DNA from 4 places in the Aeromonas sp. R6-2 genome. Region 3 is predicted to be linked to each of the others. Evidence: riboswitches for the same ligand, from Rfam matches in the RefSeq annotation. Region 3 holds a riboswitch; each other region holds the start of a gene.
The links. A riboswitch is a leader RNA that binds a small molecule or an ion and turns the genes downstream of it on or off. The one in region 3 is predicted to bind cyclic di-GMP.

Region 1: another riboswitch for cyclic di-GMP. It lies ahead of AB5Y48_RS19355 (sigma-54 dependent transcriptional regulator); the one in region 3 lies ahead of AB5Y48_RS17205 (fimbrial protein).
Region 2: another riboswitch for cyclic di-GMP. It lies ahead of gbpA (N-acetylglucosamine-binding protein GbpA); the one in region 3 lies ahead of AB5Y48_RS17205 (fimbrial protein).
Region 4: another riboswitch for cyclic di-GMP. It lies ahead of AB5Y48_RS15380 (glycosyl hydrolase family 18 protein); the one in region 3 lies ahead of AB5Y48_RS17205 (fimbrial protein).

What each region holds. Positions count from the first base shown of each region.
Region 1 is NZ_JBFODE010000072.1:57,653-61,861, reverse strand. It holds gene lfhA (lateral flagellar biosynthesis protein LfhA) at 1-1,620, shown strand, start outside; cyclic di-GMP riboswitch class I at 1,821-1,910, shown strand; gene AB5Y48_RS19355 (sigma-54 dependent transcriptional regulator) at 2,021-3,397, shown strand; gene AB5Y48_RS19350 (flagellar hook-basal body complex protein FliE) at 3,408-3,734, shown strand; gene fliF (flagellar basal-body MS-ring/collar protein FliF) at 3,816-4,209, shown strand, end outside.
Region 2 is NZ_JBFODE010000006.1:84,805-89,013, reverse strand. It holds gene AB5Y48_RS00705 (nucleoside triphosphate pyrophosphatase) at 64-645, shown strand; gene gbpA (N-acetylglucosamine-binding protein GbpA) at 727-2,142, opposite strand; cyclic di-GMP riboswitch class I at 2,208-2,293, opposite strand; gene rluC (23S rRNA pseudouridine(955/2504/2580) synthase RluC) at 2,540-3,484, opposite strand; gene rne (ribonuclease E) at 3,903-4,209, shown strand, end outside.
Region 3 is NZ_JBFODE010000063.1:141,810-146,018, forward strand. It holds gene AB5Y48_RS17200 (collagenase) at 1-1,738, opposite strand, end outside; gene AB5Y48_RS17205 (fimbrial protein) at 1,982-2,272, opposite strand; cyclic di-GMP riboswitch class I at 2,359-2,445, opposite strand; gene AB5Y48_RS17210 (fimbrial protein) at 2,993-3,526, shown strand; gene AB5Y48_RS17215 (hypothetical protein) at 3,600-3,926, shown strand; gene AB5Y48_RS17220 (fimbria/pilus outer membrane usher protein) at 3,987-4,209, shown strand, end outside.
Region 4 is NZ_JBFODE010000057.1:18,732-22,940, forward strand. It holds gene AB5Y48_RS15380 (glycosyl hydrolase family 18 protein) at 1-1,742, opposite strand, end outside; cyclic di-GMP riboswitch class I at 1,853-1,939, opposite strand; gene AB5Y48_RS15385 (ExeM/NucH family extracellular endonuclease) at 2,221-4,209, shown strand, end outside.

The sequences.
Region 1 (4,209 bases), on a different contig from region 3:
CAGATGGCCATCGATGCGGATCTCAACGCCGGCATCATGGATCAGCATCAGGCGCGGGCCAGACGCCAGGAGATCGCCCGCGAGGCGGACTTCTACGGGGCGATGGACGGCGCCTCCAAGTTTGTGCGCGGGGACGCCATCGCCGGTCTCCTGGTGCTCATCATCAACCTGATCGGTGGTCTTTCCATCGGTATCTTCCAGCACGCACTGCCGGTGGCGGAAGCCTTCCAGCGCTATGCCCTGCTCACCATAGGTGACGGCCTGGTGGCCCAGATCCCCTCCCTGCTGATGTCCACCGCGGCGGCCATCATAGTGACCCGGGTCAATGACGAAGGGGAGATGACCGATCAGGTGGGCCAGCAGCTGCTCGCCTCACCCCGGGTCATCTATACCGGCGCGGCAGTGATGACCATACTCGGCCTGGTGCCCGGCATGCCGACCCTGGCCTTCCTGAGCTTCGCCGCCGTGCTGGCCTGGAGTGGCTGGCGGGTGAGCCGGCGTCAACCCGCCGCCCCCGAGCTGGAAGCGGCCGAGGAGATCGCCCGGCAGATGGATCTGCGCGAACCCCAGGGGCTGGAGTGGCAGGATCTGCCGGCCCTCGACAGTGTGGTGATCGAGCTGGGTTATCGTCTGGTCTCCCTGGCCGAGCAGGAGAAGGGGGCCGAGCTGCTCTCCCGGGTACGCGGCATTCGCAAGACCCTCTCCGAGCAATATGGCTTCCTGTTACCGGAGATCCGGGTGCGTGACAATCTGCAGCTACAGCCGGAGCAGTACAGCATCAAGCTGGCCGGCGTGGCCCTGGCCGGCGGCAGTGTGGATTGTCAGCGGCTGATGGCCATCGGCAGCAGCCAGACCTATGGAGCCCTGGACGGGGAGCTGACCCAGGATCCCGCCTTCGGCATGGAGGCGGTCTGGATCCTGCCCGATATCAAGGCCAAGGCCCTCAATCTGGGCTACTCGGTGGTCGACTCGGCCACCGTCATCGCCACCCACCTGAGCAAGTTGCTGCGGGAGCATCTGGACGAGCTGTTTGGTCACGACGAGGTGGGCAAGCTGGGGCAGCATCTGGCCACCCAGTCGCCGCGTCTCAATGAGGAGCTCAACCTGGCCCTGACCCAGATGCAGCAGCTGCGGGTCTATCGCCAGTTGCTGCGCGAGCAGGTGAGCCTGGTGGACATTCGCACCATAGCAACGACCCTGCTCGATTCGAGCGAGATCACCAAGGACCCGGTCCTGCTCGCCTCGGATGTGCGCTGTGCCCTCAAGCGCCAGCTGGTGCGCCAGGCCATCGGCCAACGGGACGTGCTGGCGACCTTCACCCTGGATGATCGCCTCGAGCAGACCCTGCTGGCCGCGCTCAGCCAGTCCCAGCAGCAGGGCAAGGTCTCCCTCGACAGCTTCCCCATCGATCCCCAACTGCTGGCCCAGCTGCAGCAGAACATGCCGCTGGTCAAGACCCAGCTGCAGCAGTTGGGGCATCCTCCCGTGCTGGTGGTGATGCCCCAGCTGCGTCCCTTGCTCTCCCGCTATGCCCGCTCCTTCTGCCGTGGGCTCAAGGTGCTCTCCTACAATGAAATCCCCGAAGAGTTGCGGGTTGATGTGGTGGGAACCCTGGGGTAAGGGTTGGGGAAAAGGGCTTCCTCACGGGGAAGCCCCAATTCCTGAACTGGACCTTGCACTCTCCTCAAAAGCCGATATGATCTGCGCCAAACGGTGACGCATAAGCCGTTAAAGACAAAATAATCAAAAGCTTAACAACTAGACGGCTGCTCTGTTAACACGCCGGTGTGCTATGCAGCACCTGCCGCAGAATGCTTGGTTGTTTGAAAAGGCAAACTGAACTGAAAGGTCAGGACGCAAAGCCTCCGGTCTAATAACGCGACAGCGTTGACGATAGCGGGGTTGCCAAGGATCAAGGACGGGTCGCCCTGTGGTGACATCGGGGCTGCATGAATACCGCCTCTCTCCTCTCTTTCGCGTGCTTCCTTTCGGTTCCCAACCTGTTGGGGTTTCCATTTTTATGCACGGTTACACGCATCATGGCGCACTCTTGCACAGTGAGCCCACTATCGCCGCTCACTCGTCCCTGCTCTGGATTGGCAGCGAGGAGGAGACCACCTTCACCGCCCCCGAGGTCACCAGGTTAGCCCGGGTCGGCTTTACCCATCTTCCCGATATCGACCAGGCGCTTGGCTGGTTATCTGCCCATTCCTGCGATCTCATCGTGCTCGATCTCACCTGCCAACCCGAGGTGTGTTGCCGGGAGATGAAGGCGCTGGTCGCCGCGCTCCCCAGCGGACGCCTCATGGTCGCCGCCAACGAGCGCCAGGGGGCTCTGGTGGCCGAGGCGATGCGCTGCGGCGCCGCCGATTACGTCATCAAGCCCTTCAGCGCGCGCCAACTGGCCGATGCCATTCAGGGCGCCCTCCTGATCGATCAGGGGGAGCCCAATCTCATCGCCGTCTCCCGCATCAGCCAGCAGCTGCTGCAACTTGCCCGCCGCGCCGCCAAGACCTCCGCCTCGGTGCTCATCGGGGGGGAGTCGGGGACCGGCAAGGAGTGTCTGGCCCGCTACATTCACGAGATGTCGGATCGTGCCGACAAGCCGTTTGTCGCCATCAACTGCGCCGCCATCCCCGAGTCGATGCTCGAATCGATCCTGTTTGGTCATGCCAAGGGGGCCTTCACCGGTGCCGTCACCGCCCAGCCCGGCAAGTTCGAGGCGGCCAACGGTGGCACTCTGCTGCTCGACGAGATCTCCGAGCTGCCCCTGCCCCTGCAGGCCAAGTTGCTGCGGGTGCTGCAGGAGCGCGAGGTGGAGCGGCTCGGCAGCCACCGCATCATCCCCCTGGACGTGCGCATCATCGCCGCCAGCAACCGGGACCTGCGCGAGCTGGTGGCTCGCGGCGAGTTTCGCGAGGATCTCTTCTATCGCCTCGATGTACTTCCTCTGGCCTGGCCTGCCCTGCGGGATCGCCCGGAGGATATTCTCCCCCTGGCCGAGCACTTCCTGGCCTGTCACGCGCCCCAGCCCGGTTACCGCTTCAGCCTGGAGGCCTCGCTGCTGCTGCAGACCTATCGCTGGCCCGGCAATGTGCGCGAGCTGGAGAATGTGATTCAGCGGGCTCTCATTATGGCGCGAGGATTGCATATTCAGCCCGCCGATCTGATGTTGCCCGGTGTCGTCGCGAGCGAGACCGAGTCGGTCGTCGTAGACGGACTCACCGAGACCCGCCGTCAGGCCGAATTCCGTTATGTGCTGGAGACCCTGCGTCGCTTCGAGGGCCATCGGGCGCGTACCGCCGAGGCATTGGGGATGACCACCCGCGCCTTGCGTTACAAGCTGGCGGCCATGCGTGAGCAGGGCATCGACATAGACCTGCAGATCCAACAATGAGGAAGTGCCCGTGAAGATCGAGATGATGACCTCCCAGGTCGCCCTGCTGAACCGGATGCAGGAGATGGAGCGAATTGCCACCCAGCCCGGGCTGCCCTTATCCGGTGTCGACACCGATCTCTCCTTTGGTCACGCCATGCGTGATGTGGTCAACCGGGTCAACGCCCAGCAGAATCTCTCCTCACGCATGATGACCGCCGTCGACACGGGGCAGAGCGACGATCTGGTGGGGGCCATGGTGGCCAGCCAGAAGGCGGGCCTCAGCTTCTCAGCCCTGATGCAGGTGCGTAACAAGCTGATGACCGGGTTCGACGACATCATGCGCATGCCGCTCTGAGGGTGATTCATGAGTGAAGTGGTAAACAACATGCCTGCCACCGGGCAGGAGCTCGATCTGCGTCAGCGCCTGGAGCAGGGGCTGAAGAAGTGGCGCAGACTCTCTCGCGACAACAAGTCGGTGCTGGCCATCGCCCTGCTGGCGGCCATCGTCGCCGGCACCATCGTCATCATCCTCTGGACCTCGAGCCAGAACTACGTCCCCCTCTACGGCAAGCAGGAGCTCTACGACACCGCCAACATCATGGAGCTGCTCGAGAAGGAGCAGGTGCCGTTCCGCCTCGAGAAGAGCTCGGGGCAGGTCTTGGTGCCGGAGAGCCAGCTGGCCCAGGTGCGGATGGCCCTGGCCGCCCGAGGGGTACGGGCCGCCATGCCGGCCGGCCTGGAAGGGCTCGGCAATGTGACGGGTCTGGGCACCAGCGAATTTATGGAAGGGGTGCGCTACCGTCATGCCCTCGAGGGAGAGCTGGCGCGCA
Region 2 (4,209 bases), on a different contig from region 3:
TGCGATGATTTTTAACGCACAACTCCCTAGAATGCCGGGACCTGCCCTCATCGGAATAACAGTATGCCAGAAAAAGTGATCCTCGCCTCCACTTCTCGCTATCGGGCGGCCTTGCTGGCCAAACTTGGGATGGCATTTGACACCGAAGCACCCCGTGTTGATGAAACGCCTCTGCCCGGAGAAACGGCTCCCGAGCTGGTACTCAGACTGGCCATCAGCAAGGCGCAGGCGGTGGCCGATGGTCGTGATCATGGGTTGGTGATCGGCTCTGATCAGGTGTGCGTCTGCGATGGACGCATCCTCGGCAAGCCCGGCAATTTCGACAACGCCCTGACCCAGCTCAAGGCGGCCCAGGGAAGCCGCGTGATCTTCTACACTGGCCTGTGTGTGATCAATGCAGTCAGCGGTGAGAATCACTCTCTGGTAGAGCCCTTTACCGTCCATTTTCGCACCCTCGACGAGGCCGCCCTGACCCGCTACCTGCTGGCCGAGACCCCCTATGACTGCGCCGGGAGCTTCAAGAGTGAAGGCATGGGGATCACCTTATTCAGTGCACTCGAGGGGCGCGATCCCAATGCCTTGATAGGGCTACCCCTTATCGGCCTGGTGGAGCTCTTCAAGCGCCACGGACTCGCCCTCCCCTGACAAGGGTGAGGCTACCCCTTGCGAATTATGGAAAAGAGGCCTGACGGCCTCTTTTCCTTTCATTGCGTCTCTTGATACGGGTCAATTCACCTTGTCCCAGGCGCTCTGCCAATGGGAGCCGCTACCTGGCTCATACTGGGTGGCGCTGCTGGTCCACTGGGTACAATAACCACTATAGGGGAAGGGCTTGCAGCGGTAGATTTGACCATCTTTTGGCTGCAGCACCCGGGTCCCCGCCTCATAGCGCTTGAGTCCCTCCGGGAAGCGGTAGTCGTAACTCTGCCCCACCTCGCTGAACATCAGATCGGCGGTCTGCTGCAGTGCATCCCCACCCTTCTTGGGGATCCCCTTCACGACCAACTGATGATGGCCGGCACTGAGTCCCTCAAGCGCCAGGCTCAAGGTACGTTGCTCATTGGAGAGCTCCTGGCTTACCTCACCACGGGCAACACCACCGTGATCATACAGCGTGGCCGTTACCGTCATCTCCCCTCGCACCGTCACGATAAAATCCAGGGTCAACTTGCCTTCATTGAGCAGATGATCGCTCGGCAGAGTGCCAATCGACAGACTCTGCTCGAGGGGTGGTTGCTGCTGCTCAACCTGGATTTCGACGCGTTCCAGACCGCTTCCCTGTTTGAGATAGAGGAGGTTCTGCCCATACACCGGATTGAAGGTGCCATCGCTGCCCTGCTGACCAGCCCGAATATTGACCTGCTCGGCATTGATGCGACTCGCCAGTGCATGTGCCCAGTTGTTCTTCTGCCCCTGCTCTTCACTGGCGATGGTGAGCGTGGTCTGCAGATCCGCGCGCTCTCCATTTGCATCGAAGACCCGAGTCAATACCCGGTCTCCCATCTCCAGATCCAGTGAGGGGTAGATGGCCCCCCCCTGCTGCCAGGGCGAGGAAGGCGGCTCACCACCTCGGAAGCGAGCATCGATGAGGTTGTAGAAACTGTTGCTGGTGTCCCCCACTTCCCATACCCCCAGGATCAGCTGATAGCCGGAGCGCTCTGGCAAGGTGCAAGCGTGGGTCATCACCTTGGGAGGTTGTTTCATACCCCCATCGATGACACAGAAGGGGGTGGGTTCGAAGGCGTCGCGGGTCAGTGGACGATTGGGATCCCACTCGGGGCGCGTCAGGTAGTAACGCCAGTTTCGGGTGACGTGGTTGGCGGTAAAGGTCCAGGTGATCGCCAAGGGGCCGGCGCTCACCTCGCGCTTGGTCCAGCGATCGCTGGTCTGGGCATTGAGCTCGCCAAATTGACGGTGACCTGCCGAGGCGATCTGTCCATCCGGCGGCCCTCCCTGAGGAAATCCCGATGGCGCCTCCAGGCTCTGAGGCTCCCACTGAATGGCGCCGCACTGGATATTGCCGCCGCTCTTGCACAAGGCATTGCGCGATTCGGGGGTACTGATGTAACCGTGAGCGACTACGGCACTGCTGGCACCAAGGGTACAGAGCAGAGCCAGGGCTCTGAGATGGGTGGCTGTCATACACTCCTCGCAAAAACATGAGTTGAAAGACAGTCACTTGGCTTTCGCACTGGCGCCAAAGCACCAATGGCAACCCCGCTATCATGGGCATGTGCCGTTAGACCGGAGGCTTTGCGTCCTGACCTTTCGAGTCAGTTTGCCAAATGACCTGTGTGATCGAAAACGTCGGGGATCGACTTTCTTCGACTCACGAAGCATCTCATGTGCGATCGTTTAATCAATGACAGATATAACAGCGCAGGACGAAACCGGTAATATAGCCATAACTGACTGATTTGTTATGACCAAATCTGACATTTTGGGAATTCGGTGCGGCATACGGCCAGTGCAGAAGGGCAGATAACGCCCCATGAGAAACGACTCCCCACCGGGGGCGGTGGGGAGCGCAAGCGAGCGGTTATCGCTCCAGAGTATTCAAGAAGGCGTCCAGTGACTCGCCAAGAGGGGCTTCGACCTTGATCTCCCGCCCGTCGGCCGGATGAGCGAAGGTGAGGCGCCAGGCGTGCAGGAACAGGCGATTGAGCCCCTTTTCACGCATTTTTTCGTCAAACTGCCTCTCGCCATACTTGTCATCACAGGCGATTGGGTGACCGGCGTGCTGGGTATGCACGCGGATCTGGTGAGTACGTCCCGTGATGGGGCTGCACTCCATCAGGGTTGCCTCGGCAAACTGGCGCACGATGCGAAAACGGGTCTCGGAGGGCTTACCCTCGGCACTGACACGCACGATGCGTTCGCCCGACTGCAGCTCGTTTTTCTTGAGCGGCGCAGTGATCACCTTGACGTGGGACTGCCAACAGCCACGGACCAGCGCCAGATACTGCTTACGCATGGTCTTGACCCTTAGCTGCTCATGCAGGCTGCGCAGGGCGCTACGCTTCTTGGCAATGAGCAACACGCCCGAGGTGTCACGGTCCAGGCGATGTACCAGCTCCATGAAGCGGGCCTCGGGACGCAGGGCCCGCAGTCCTTCGATGACACCGAAGCTCAGCCCGCTGCCACCGTGTACCGCCATACCTGAAGGCTTGTTGAGCACTATGATGGCATCATCTTCAAACAGAATCTGACCTTCGAGACGCTGTATGCTGCCAAGGTTGGCCGATGGCAGCTCATTTTTCTCTGCAACCCGAAGGGGCGGCACACGCACCTCATCTCCGGTTTCCAGCTTGTACTCGGGCTTGACGCGTTTTTTGTTTACGCGAACTTCGCCTTTGCGCAGGATGCGATAAATCAGGCTCTTGGGGACACCTTTAAGCTGAGTCTTGAGGAAATTATCGATGCGCTGCCCTTCATGCTCAGCCTCGATGGTGAGCAGCTGCACTTGTTGTGTGATCTGTGTCATAGGCCGCGAATTCTAGCACCCTCCCCCCACCCTTGGCTGCCCTGTTTTTGCAAAAAGCGTGAAAATTGCTGCCTTGCTATGAAACCGATTTAAATGGGATAATAACGACGGTTTTGTAAGACCGCTCAAGCCTTGTACAACGTGGGCGTTTCATCTCCCATTCCGCCCGTCAGGCCAAGCGAAGTCCCTGTGCCAAGGAGCGATGTTGCAGCAGGGTGAGCGCAGTGCACAAAACCGTTTTGTCTTCACACTGGAATCCTTTTCATCCCTGCTACATCAGGGCATGACCGATGCGCCCAAGTTTGTTGCGCCTCATGCGTACCCCAACCGGGAGGTTGCCACCGTATGCTGCAGACCCGAGGCCGGCGCAGGACAGGAGCGTGTGAAGGAACACACATGACACAACAATGAGAACTCAATGAAAAGAATGCTAATCAACGCGACTCAGGAAGAAGAGTTGCGCGTAGCGCTGGTTGACGGACAACAGCTCTACGACCTCGATATTGAGAGTCCGGGACACGAGCAGAAGAAAGCCAACATCTACAAGGGCAAAATCACCCGCGTAGAGCCCAGCCTCGAAGCTGCTTTTGTCGACTACGGCGCCGAGCGCCACGGTTTCCTGCCTCTCAAGGAGATCGCCCGCACTTACTTCCCCTCCGGTTATTCCTACCAAGGTCGTCCCAACATCAAAGAAGTGGTCCGCGAAGGCCAGGAAGTGATCGTCC
Region 3 (4,209 bases):
GCAGGGCGATCACATCCCGATCCAGACTGTCGCGATAGGCCTCACTGCCGCTGGCGTCCTGGTCCTGCATCATGCGGTAGAGGCGGGTGTAGGTATCGAGTATGTTATTGAATACAAACAAATCAGCCTGTCCATCCCGGCGCTTCCACAGGGCCAGCTCGCTCTCCCCCAGCGCCAGCATGGCACGGCGCAGAGCGGGCTCTTGCCCGATGAGGGCGGGGCCGAAGTCGGCATCGCGCGAGTGGGAGCTGGCATAGTCGATCAGATTGAGCAGCTCAAACAGCCCATCGGCCCACGGCTTGTGGCCATTGATGACGGCCGCATGCTGTACCGCGTAGTCGAGGGCGCGGATCAGTTGGGCCGGCATAGGGGTGGCAGCCTGACGGAAGGCCATTTGCCCGAGTTGCCCCTGTGCGGCGACGCTCCAGGCCTCCAGCACGGTGCCAGCCTCATCCTGCGGCTCATTCCCCAGCAGAGCCGGGTGGTTGAGCAGGGCGACCATCACCCGGGCCAGTGCGCGAGCGGTCTCGTTGCTCTCTCTGGCAACGCCACCGAAGTAGTTGTGGGCACGCACATAGTAGAGCAACTTGTCCATGGCGGGGTGAGTCGGCCGGTTGGCGTCCAGCAGGGCTTGCATTCCCCGAATGGCGGCCATCAGCTTGGCATCGTCGTGGCCATAGTTTGCCTGCCATGCAGGCTTGTCGGCGCCGCTCACGTCGGCGACCAGTCGTGCGGCCTCGGCGTCGAGGAGGTCCAGGTCCGGCTCTGTGGGTTCGGCGCAGGGAAGGCCATTGGCCTTGCGGCAGTCGAGCTGCTCCTCTGTGGTGGCCAGCACCAGAGGCTGGCTCAGGGTCTTGGCCTCTTGCCAGCTGTCACTTTCTGGCAGTGGCTGCCACTCGTTTTTGTCGGCTGGCATCATATAGCCGGTGTCATGCAGGGTGACATTGATCTGGCTGCCGATGGGCAGCAGCTGGCGGCAGGTGCGGACGGTGAGGGTGTTTCCCGCCTCTTCACGGGTCCTGGGCTCGCCACACTCCTCAATGGCCTGGGCCGGATCCGGTTGCCATTGATGCTGGCGCCACACATGCAGCTCGCGCACCATCTTGGCGGCGGTGCTCTCACTCTTGGGTGAGAGCCGATAGAAGATGTGATCGAGGCGACCATCCCGCTCACTGGGGCTCTCTTCCATCACCTGAAGCTGCTCCCATTGCCTGGGATCGTAGTGCCATTCGTCACTCGGGCAGCGCCCCTTGGCATCCAGCTGGCAGCGATCCAGCTCCACCTCTTCCTGACCCAGCGCGAGGGCTTGCGGCAGGGCGAGGCGATCGCCGCGCCACCCGGTCGGTGTGTCGGGGAGCGCACTCCATCCCGACGATGAGAGGCCGTAGCCGAAGTCCTGGCTCTCGGCCTGAATCAGGGTGCCGGCCTTGAGGCTCAATTCGCACAGCTGGGTGCGGATCCGCCACCCTTGCTCTATCCGGGTTTGCTTGTCACCACATTGGCGCTCGGCTTGTTGTTTGAGGCCGTCGATTTGCCAGCGATAGGTGCGGTAGATGTGCATCTGCTGCCAGCGGGCCGACGACGTAGTGGCCGTCAGGCGGAAGAGCTGGGTGCTCTGCGTCGATTCGAATTGGCGGGTCTCGGGGGCGCTGGCGCCATATTGGTGCCAGTCGGAGGGACTATAGGCTCCGGCGAGGGGCGCTGCGAGCAGGCAGAGGCTGCCGATCAGGGTTCGCACAGTGTAACTCCTTGAATGAGGTGGGAAGGAGTTGCACTCTATTTTGGCTTCAATTGGATCGCAATGGGGAAAAAGAAGAGAGGAAAGGGGTCAGACCCCTTACGAAACTGGTATCACCCCATCTCCTTGGGGTTATCGCCCCTCTCCCCATTCGGGTGGGAAGCAACAGGCGGAAATAAAAAACCTGACATGGATCACACCAGCCCTCCCTTTGGATAGAGAGGGGCTTCTGCCTCGTCACGATCAGAGGTAGCTCACCGTCACTATGGCCACATTGCTGTTCGTGGGGGAGACGCGATAGTCGATCTGGCTACTGATGGTTGCCAGTGAACCAGAGTGTTGCAGCATGGTCATATCCAGATCTTGCCGCTTGGCTCCTGAGTAGCAGGTAATGCTGTCACTGGTGATGGAGCAGGGCGCCTCGTTGATGTAACCGTTGAAGGTCACAGTGCCGTTATCGGCGTGGGCTGCAAAGGCTGCCATGGTGAGCAGGGAGAGTGAAACGGTGCGTTTCAGTGCGGTTTGGATATTCATAGTCTGTCCTTTTCGATACAAGTCGTTGTTCGAAAAGGGCAACGCAATCTGAAAGACAAAGAGATCAGAAGCACACTCGTCTTCCTAATGGCGGCTCCGCTGTCTTAGGTATTGCTACCCTTAGACCGGTGGCTTTGCGTCCCGACTTTTCAATCGGTTTGCCCTTTACATCATGTCTAGAGCATATCATCCCCATTTGAGAAATCAATTGAGCAATAAATGTGTGACTGTCCCGGAGTGAGTGCGCTCTGCTTCAGCTCTGGTGGATGAGGGAGCTACTTGCGGGGGAGGGAGGCATTTGGGTGTGCATTGAGCAATAACTCTAGTTGTTTCTGGTTTGTTGCCGGAGTGTTTTAATCCTGCTTTTCGTTCGCGATGTGTACAAATTGCGTGCGATGACAGTCAGGCTCCAGGCCGCAACAACAATGTTCATGATGTTTATATCATCTTGATTTTAAAGCGAATTTAAAAGAATCTCTATTAATTAAAATGTATTTGATACGCATCAAGGTGATGGATAACTTTGCCCCCGAGACGACGCTATGGGATGTCTTCGGCGGGCTTGGGGAGCGGTTTTCACTCCCCCTGTGTTGATGCCGATGACAGGTCGTTTCGCGGGGCTTGGCCCCAATACAGCCGTTCAAAATTTGGGTGGTGACTCCAGGCCACCCCTTTTTTTCGGCTTCGACACGTAAGTCATGAATAAAAAGGTATCAACGAATGAAAGCGAATAAGATTGTAGTTGCGATGGGTGTCCTGCTGATGGCTGGCGCTGCCTCTGCTGCAGGCCAGGGTTCCGGCAAGGTCACCTTCAATGGCGAAATCATCAATGCCCCCTGCTCCGTGGCTCCCGAGTCTGTTGACCAGGTCGTTGAAATGGGCCAAATCAGCACCAAGGAGCTGGTCAAGGGTGGCGAGTCCAACTCCAAGCCGTTTAGCATCAAGCTGGAAAACTGCGAGATCACCGAGGCCGATGATGCCGTCAAGGTGACCTTCAGCGGTGCCCAGGATCCGGTCGACAGCAGCCTGCTGGTGATCGGCGGCGGCCAGGCTGCCGGTGCCGGCATCAAGATGACCGCTCCGGGCGGCGCTCCGATCGTTCTGGGTACTCCGACTGCTGCCTACAAGCTGGTAAACGGTGACAACCAACTGGACTTCAGCGCCGTGCTGAAGGGCTATGAGGATCAAACCACCAACCCGCTGCAGGCTGGCGCCTTCACCGCGACCACCAACTTTACTCTGGCCTACGAGTAATTCTTTCTGACGTGTGATACCGGGTGCAGTGGCTTGGCCACTGCGCTTCACCCGTCATTACCGGAGTTGCGCCATGAAGATGACTCTTGTCACGCTGCTTGGTCTGCTGGCCTTGCCTCTGGCGGCCGAGGAGTTGAGCGGTACTGTGACAGAACCCGCCTGTGCCCTGATCCTGGAGCAGGTCAACCCGTCTGATCTGGTTCTGGGGGTGAGTGGCTGCCGCATCGATCAGAATGCCGGTGGTGTTTTCCCTTTTATGGTCAAGTTGCAGCGCAGAGACCCGCGGGGGGGGAATATCTCCGAATCTCCGAGAACGTCCCAGCATGAGCGTCGGCTCGAGGTTCACCTCGATGAGACATTCGAAGGCGATACGGCCCTGCTCGAAGTTCGATATTTGTAAGCCTTCCGGCTTGTGTAGATACCACGAAATGTGAGTCTTATTATGTGTTTAGAGTGATGTATGAGTCATTCAATATTAAGTTTTGTCACTGAGCACCAGCGAATTAAAGCGGCACTTTTGATCGGGGTGGCTGCGCTGTTGTTATTGGCAAAGAACGTATGTGCCGAGACTGAGTTTAATATTGATGCGCTCGATCTTGATGAACGGACCAAGATAGATCTCTCCCAGTTTGCCCAGGACGGGTATATCTTGCCGGGGGATTACTACCTCGAAATCGAGATCA
Region 4 (4,209 bases), on a different contig from region 3:
GCCCAGGCAGCGTTGAGATAACCGATGCCCCCAAACTCTTTCTGGGTGTAGACCCCCCAGTGAGCCAATTCGGAGTCCTGCTTGTTATCAAACAGGGCGGCATTGTGGTCGACGAAGTGGTTCCAGGCACCGTGGAAGTCATAGGTCATCAGGTTGACGTAATCCAGATACTGAGTGACCTGGAAGTTCTCCATCCCTCGCAGCAGATAGGCCGACGCCGGTGAGGCGATGGTGAGCATATACTTGCGCCCGTCCTCGGTGCCTGCTGCGTCCAGCTTCTCGCGCAGGGTCTGCATCAGCACCTTGTAATTACCGAACAACTTGGCGCGGCACTGGTTGGAGAGGGGGAAGTCATTCGGGTTGCCAGCATCCTTCATGGAAGTGGGGTACTCATAGTCGATGTCGACCCCGTCAAACCCATACTGGCGAATGAAGTTCACCGCCGAGTCGGAAAAAGCAGTGATCCCCGCCGTATTGACGGTGCAGTCCCCCTTGGTGGTAGCCGTGTAGAAACCACGAGTATCGGCCCAGCCGCCGACCGAGATGAGGGTCTTCACGTCCGGATACTGTTTCTTGTATTTGGAGAGCAGGTTGAAGTGGCCTTGATAGGCGAATTCGGGATCCATCTCGGCGCCCGGTACTCCCTCCCAGGTCATCTTGGTGGCCGAGTCATCGACCTTGATAAGGTGGCTCTGCTCATCGACCGATGCGAATGCGTAGTTGATATGGGTGATCTTGCTCCAGGGAATGTCGCTCACCAGATATGAAGGAAGGCCGTTCTTGCCGGTGCGCCAGGAGGTGAAGTAGCCGATCACCCGACGGGCGTGATCGTCCCCCATGCATTCGTAACCATCCGGGCGATAGACCTGACGAATGTCGCAAGATAAGTTGCCACCGCTCGGGGGGGGCGCCGCCTCCTCAACACTGACGGCCACAGCAGCAGACTCGCCGGTCAGACTGGTCTGGTCGGTCGCGACCAGCTTGAGAGATGCACTGCCCTTGGCATCCGGAGTCCAGTTCACCTGCCAGGGGGCGGCATTGTCCTCGCCCACCTTCTTGCCGTCCGCAAACAGCTCGACCCTGGCCACATCGTTATTGGCATCGGTCACGTTGCCGGTCACCGCGACGCTGCGCCCCAGAGTCACCCTGGCGCCGGCGGCAGGGCTGGCAATGGCCACCCTGGGTGCTTCGGGAGCGACCACAGCGGCCACATTGAAGCTGCTGTCGCTCTCGGCCAGCACCTTGCCATCCTTGTCCAGGGCTCGCGCCTTGAGGGCATGACTACCACTCCCTACCGCCTTCCAGACCGCCCCCCACGGGGTGGCCGCGGCGCTAGCCACCAGGGTGCCATCGATCAGATAGTCAACCTTGGCCACGTCTGTGCTGGTTCCGCTCAGGGTGACGGCAAGAGCAACATCGGTGCCCTCGTTAACGGAACTTCCCGCTGCCGGTGAGCTGACGCTCAGCTCGAGGGCGGGAGGCAGACCCCCATCGCTAAAGAGCACCCAGGCATCGCTCCAGTTGACGCCGACACCCGGTTCATAGTGATAGGGCGAGGCACCACACCAACCCGAGTAGGGAAACTCCTTGCACTGGTAGAGGGCTCCGACATTGCTGACGACATCACCGGCGCCATAGCTCTTGCCGGCCTCATAGGGGGGATAGGCTGCCTGCGCCCAGGCGGGCAGAAATGCCACGGCGACCAACGCCGCCAGGCGGGTAGGGACAAAGTGGTTTTGCATTTTTTCTTCCTTGTTGCTTGGCATGGTTATCCAAGGCAAGGACAGACGCGGCAGGTCCACGCAGAGGCAGACAACTGGCATTGGACAGTGCCACTGCACCCGATGAGATCCTGGGAGGCCCCGCTACCCTGGGTCAGATGACCGGTAGGCCGGAAGCTTTGCGTCCCGATCTTTCGATCGGTTTGCCCTTAACCTGGGTTCCGTCAGGAACGAGTCGAGTATAGAAATTGCCCACCTCGCCGACAATCTTTATTCGCGACAAGAAACAACTTATCACTGCCGAGTTCATTCGAACCCCAATGCGTTTCACATTAAAAATCAGAGTGTTGGCTTCATCATAAAACAGATATACGGCCATAAACCCGATCGCAAAAGTGTGCAGCCCATCACTGGTCAGAGCTGGTAGTCATGTGACAATTCGCGCCCCCGCTCCGGCGGGGCTACGGAACTGCATAGAAAAAAATTAAAGGAAATCATCATGCAAGCAACTCGAACCCTGCTCTCACTGGCGGTGGGGCTGGCCCTGGCCGCCCCTGGCGTTCAGGCCGCCTATGTCTGCCCAAGCGATGCACAGCTGACCACCATCCCCACCCTGCAAGGCAGCGATAACAGCAGCCCCCAGGCGACCACGCCCACTGCCAACGGCGCCATCAGTCCCGGCACCTTCCACGTCAAGGGCATCGTCACCACGCTGGGCCAGAGCCTGACCAAGGGCTTCTACCTGACCGATCCTGTGGGTGATGGCAACCCGGCCACCTCGGATGGCATCTTCGTCTACCTCAGCGACAAGAGCTTTGCCAGCAAGTATCCCTACATCAAACCGGGTGCCGAGCTCTGCCTGGAGGCCCAGGTTGAGGAGTACTACGGTGGCACCCAGCTCAAGCTCAAGTTTGACGGCACCACTCCCCGTATTCAGGAGCTGGCCCAAGGCAAGAGTGTGCCGACCCCGGTTCTGCAGATAAATGAAGGGGAGAGCCTGACCCAAGCCCTCAATCGCCATGAGGGAATGCGGGTTCGCCTCGACAGCAGCAGCGATCTGCACCTGACCCGCAACTTCAGCTTCGACTACAAGGTCTATCGCAACAACGTAGAGCTCTCCCACAAGGCACCGCTCATCAAGCCCACCCAGTTGCACGTGGCCAGCGGCGCCGATGCCGTGACCCTGGCTGCCAAGAATGGTGCCAACCGTCTGGTGATCGAATCCGATTACAAGGCGCCGAATGGGGTACTTCCCTGGTTCCCGGCTCTGGATGCGGATCAGGGCTATCTGCGTATCGGCGATCAGCTCGATGGTCTGGAAGGGGTCGTTGTCTACAACAAGAACGCCTTCCGCCTGGTCGTACCGAACGATGTCACCCTGACCGCAGGTAACCTGCTGCGTAGCCAGGGAGAGGACCGCCAGAGCGCACCGGCCCGCACTCCCGGCAGCGACCTGCGAGTCGGCAGCTTTAACGTGCTCAACTACTTCACCAGCCACTCCAGCATTGGCGGCGATCTCAACGTCCTGTGCAAGGATCAAGCGGATGCCGACAATGCCAAGGGTTGCAACCGCGGAGCCAAGACCCAGGCCGAGTTCGAGAAGCAGCGCACCAAGATAGCCAATGCCATCACAGAGATGGACGCAGACCTGCTCGGTCTGATGGAGATGGAAAACAACGGCTTTGGTGACAACTCAGCCATCCATAATCTGGTCAGTCGCCTCAATGAACAGCAGAAGGATGCGAGCAAGCACTATGCCTATGTTCGCCTGCCTGCCGCCCTGCTGACCGGTGAGAAATTCTTCGGTGGCGATGCCATCATGGTGGCCATGCTCTATCGTCCGGCCAAGCTGACCCCGGCGGGGGATGCCGCCGTCATCAAGATGCCGGAGCAGCGTTACACCGTCGGTGGCGTCGCCAAGAGCGCCGGCCAGCGCGACTCCCTGGTACAGAGCTTCACGGTTGCGGGCAGCAAGGATCCCCTGACTCTGGTGGTCAACCACCTCAAGTCCAAGGGCTCGGGTTGCTATGAGAATGGTGATGGCAAGACAGAGCCTGCCGATCTGCAGGGCAAGTGCACCGAGTTCCGCGTCACCGCCGCCAAGGTACTGGGCGAAGCGGTCAGCAAGCTGCCTGGCCAGGTACTGCTGGTGGGGGACTTCAACTCCTACGCCAAAGAGGATCCGATCCGCGTCCTGACCGACTACCAGCCGGCCAGCAGCGAGCGCAAGATAGTCTCGGCTTCTCACACCTTTATTGGCGAGCAACCCTACGAGCAGTTGGGACGCGAGATCACCAAGAGCTATGGTCTCGTCGATCTCAACGTCAAGTTCAACAAGGAGAAGGCCATCTCCTACAGCTATGATGGCGAGCTGGGTACCCTGGACTATGCGCTGGGCAATCCGGCACTGGTGAGCAAGGTAGCCGGCGTGGCCGACTGGCATATCAACTCGTTCGAAAGCAACCTGTTCGAGTACGGAACTCAGTAC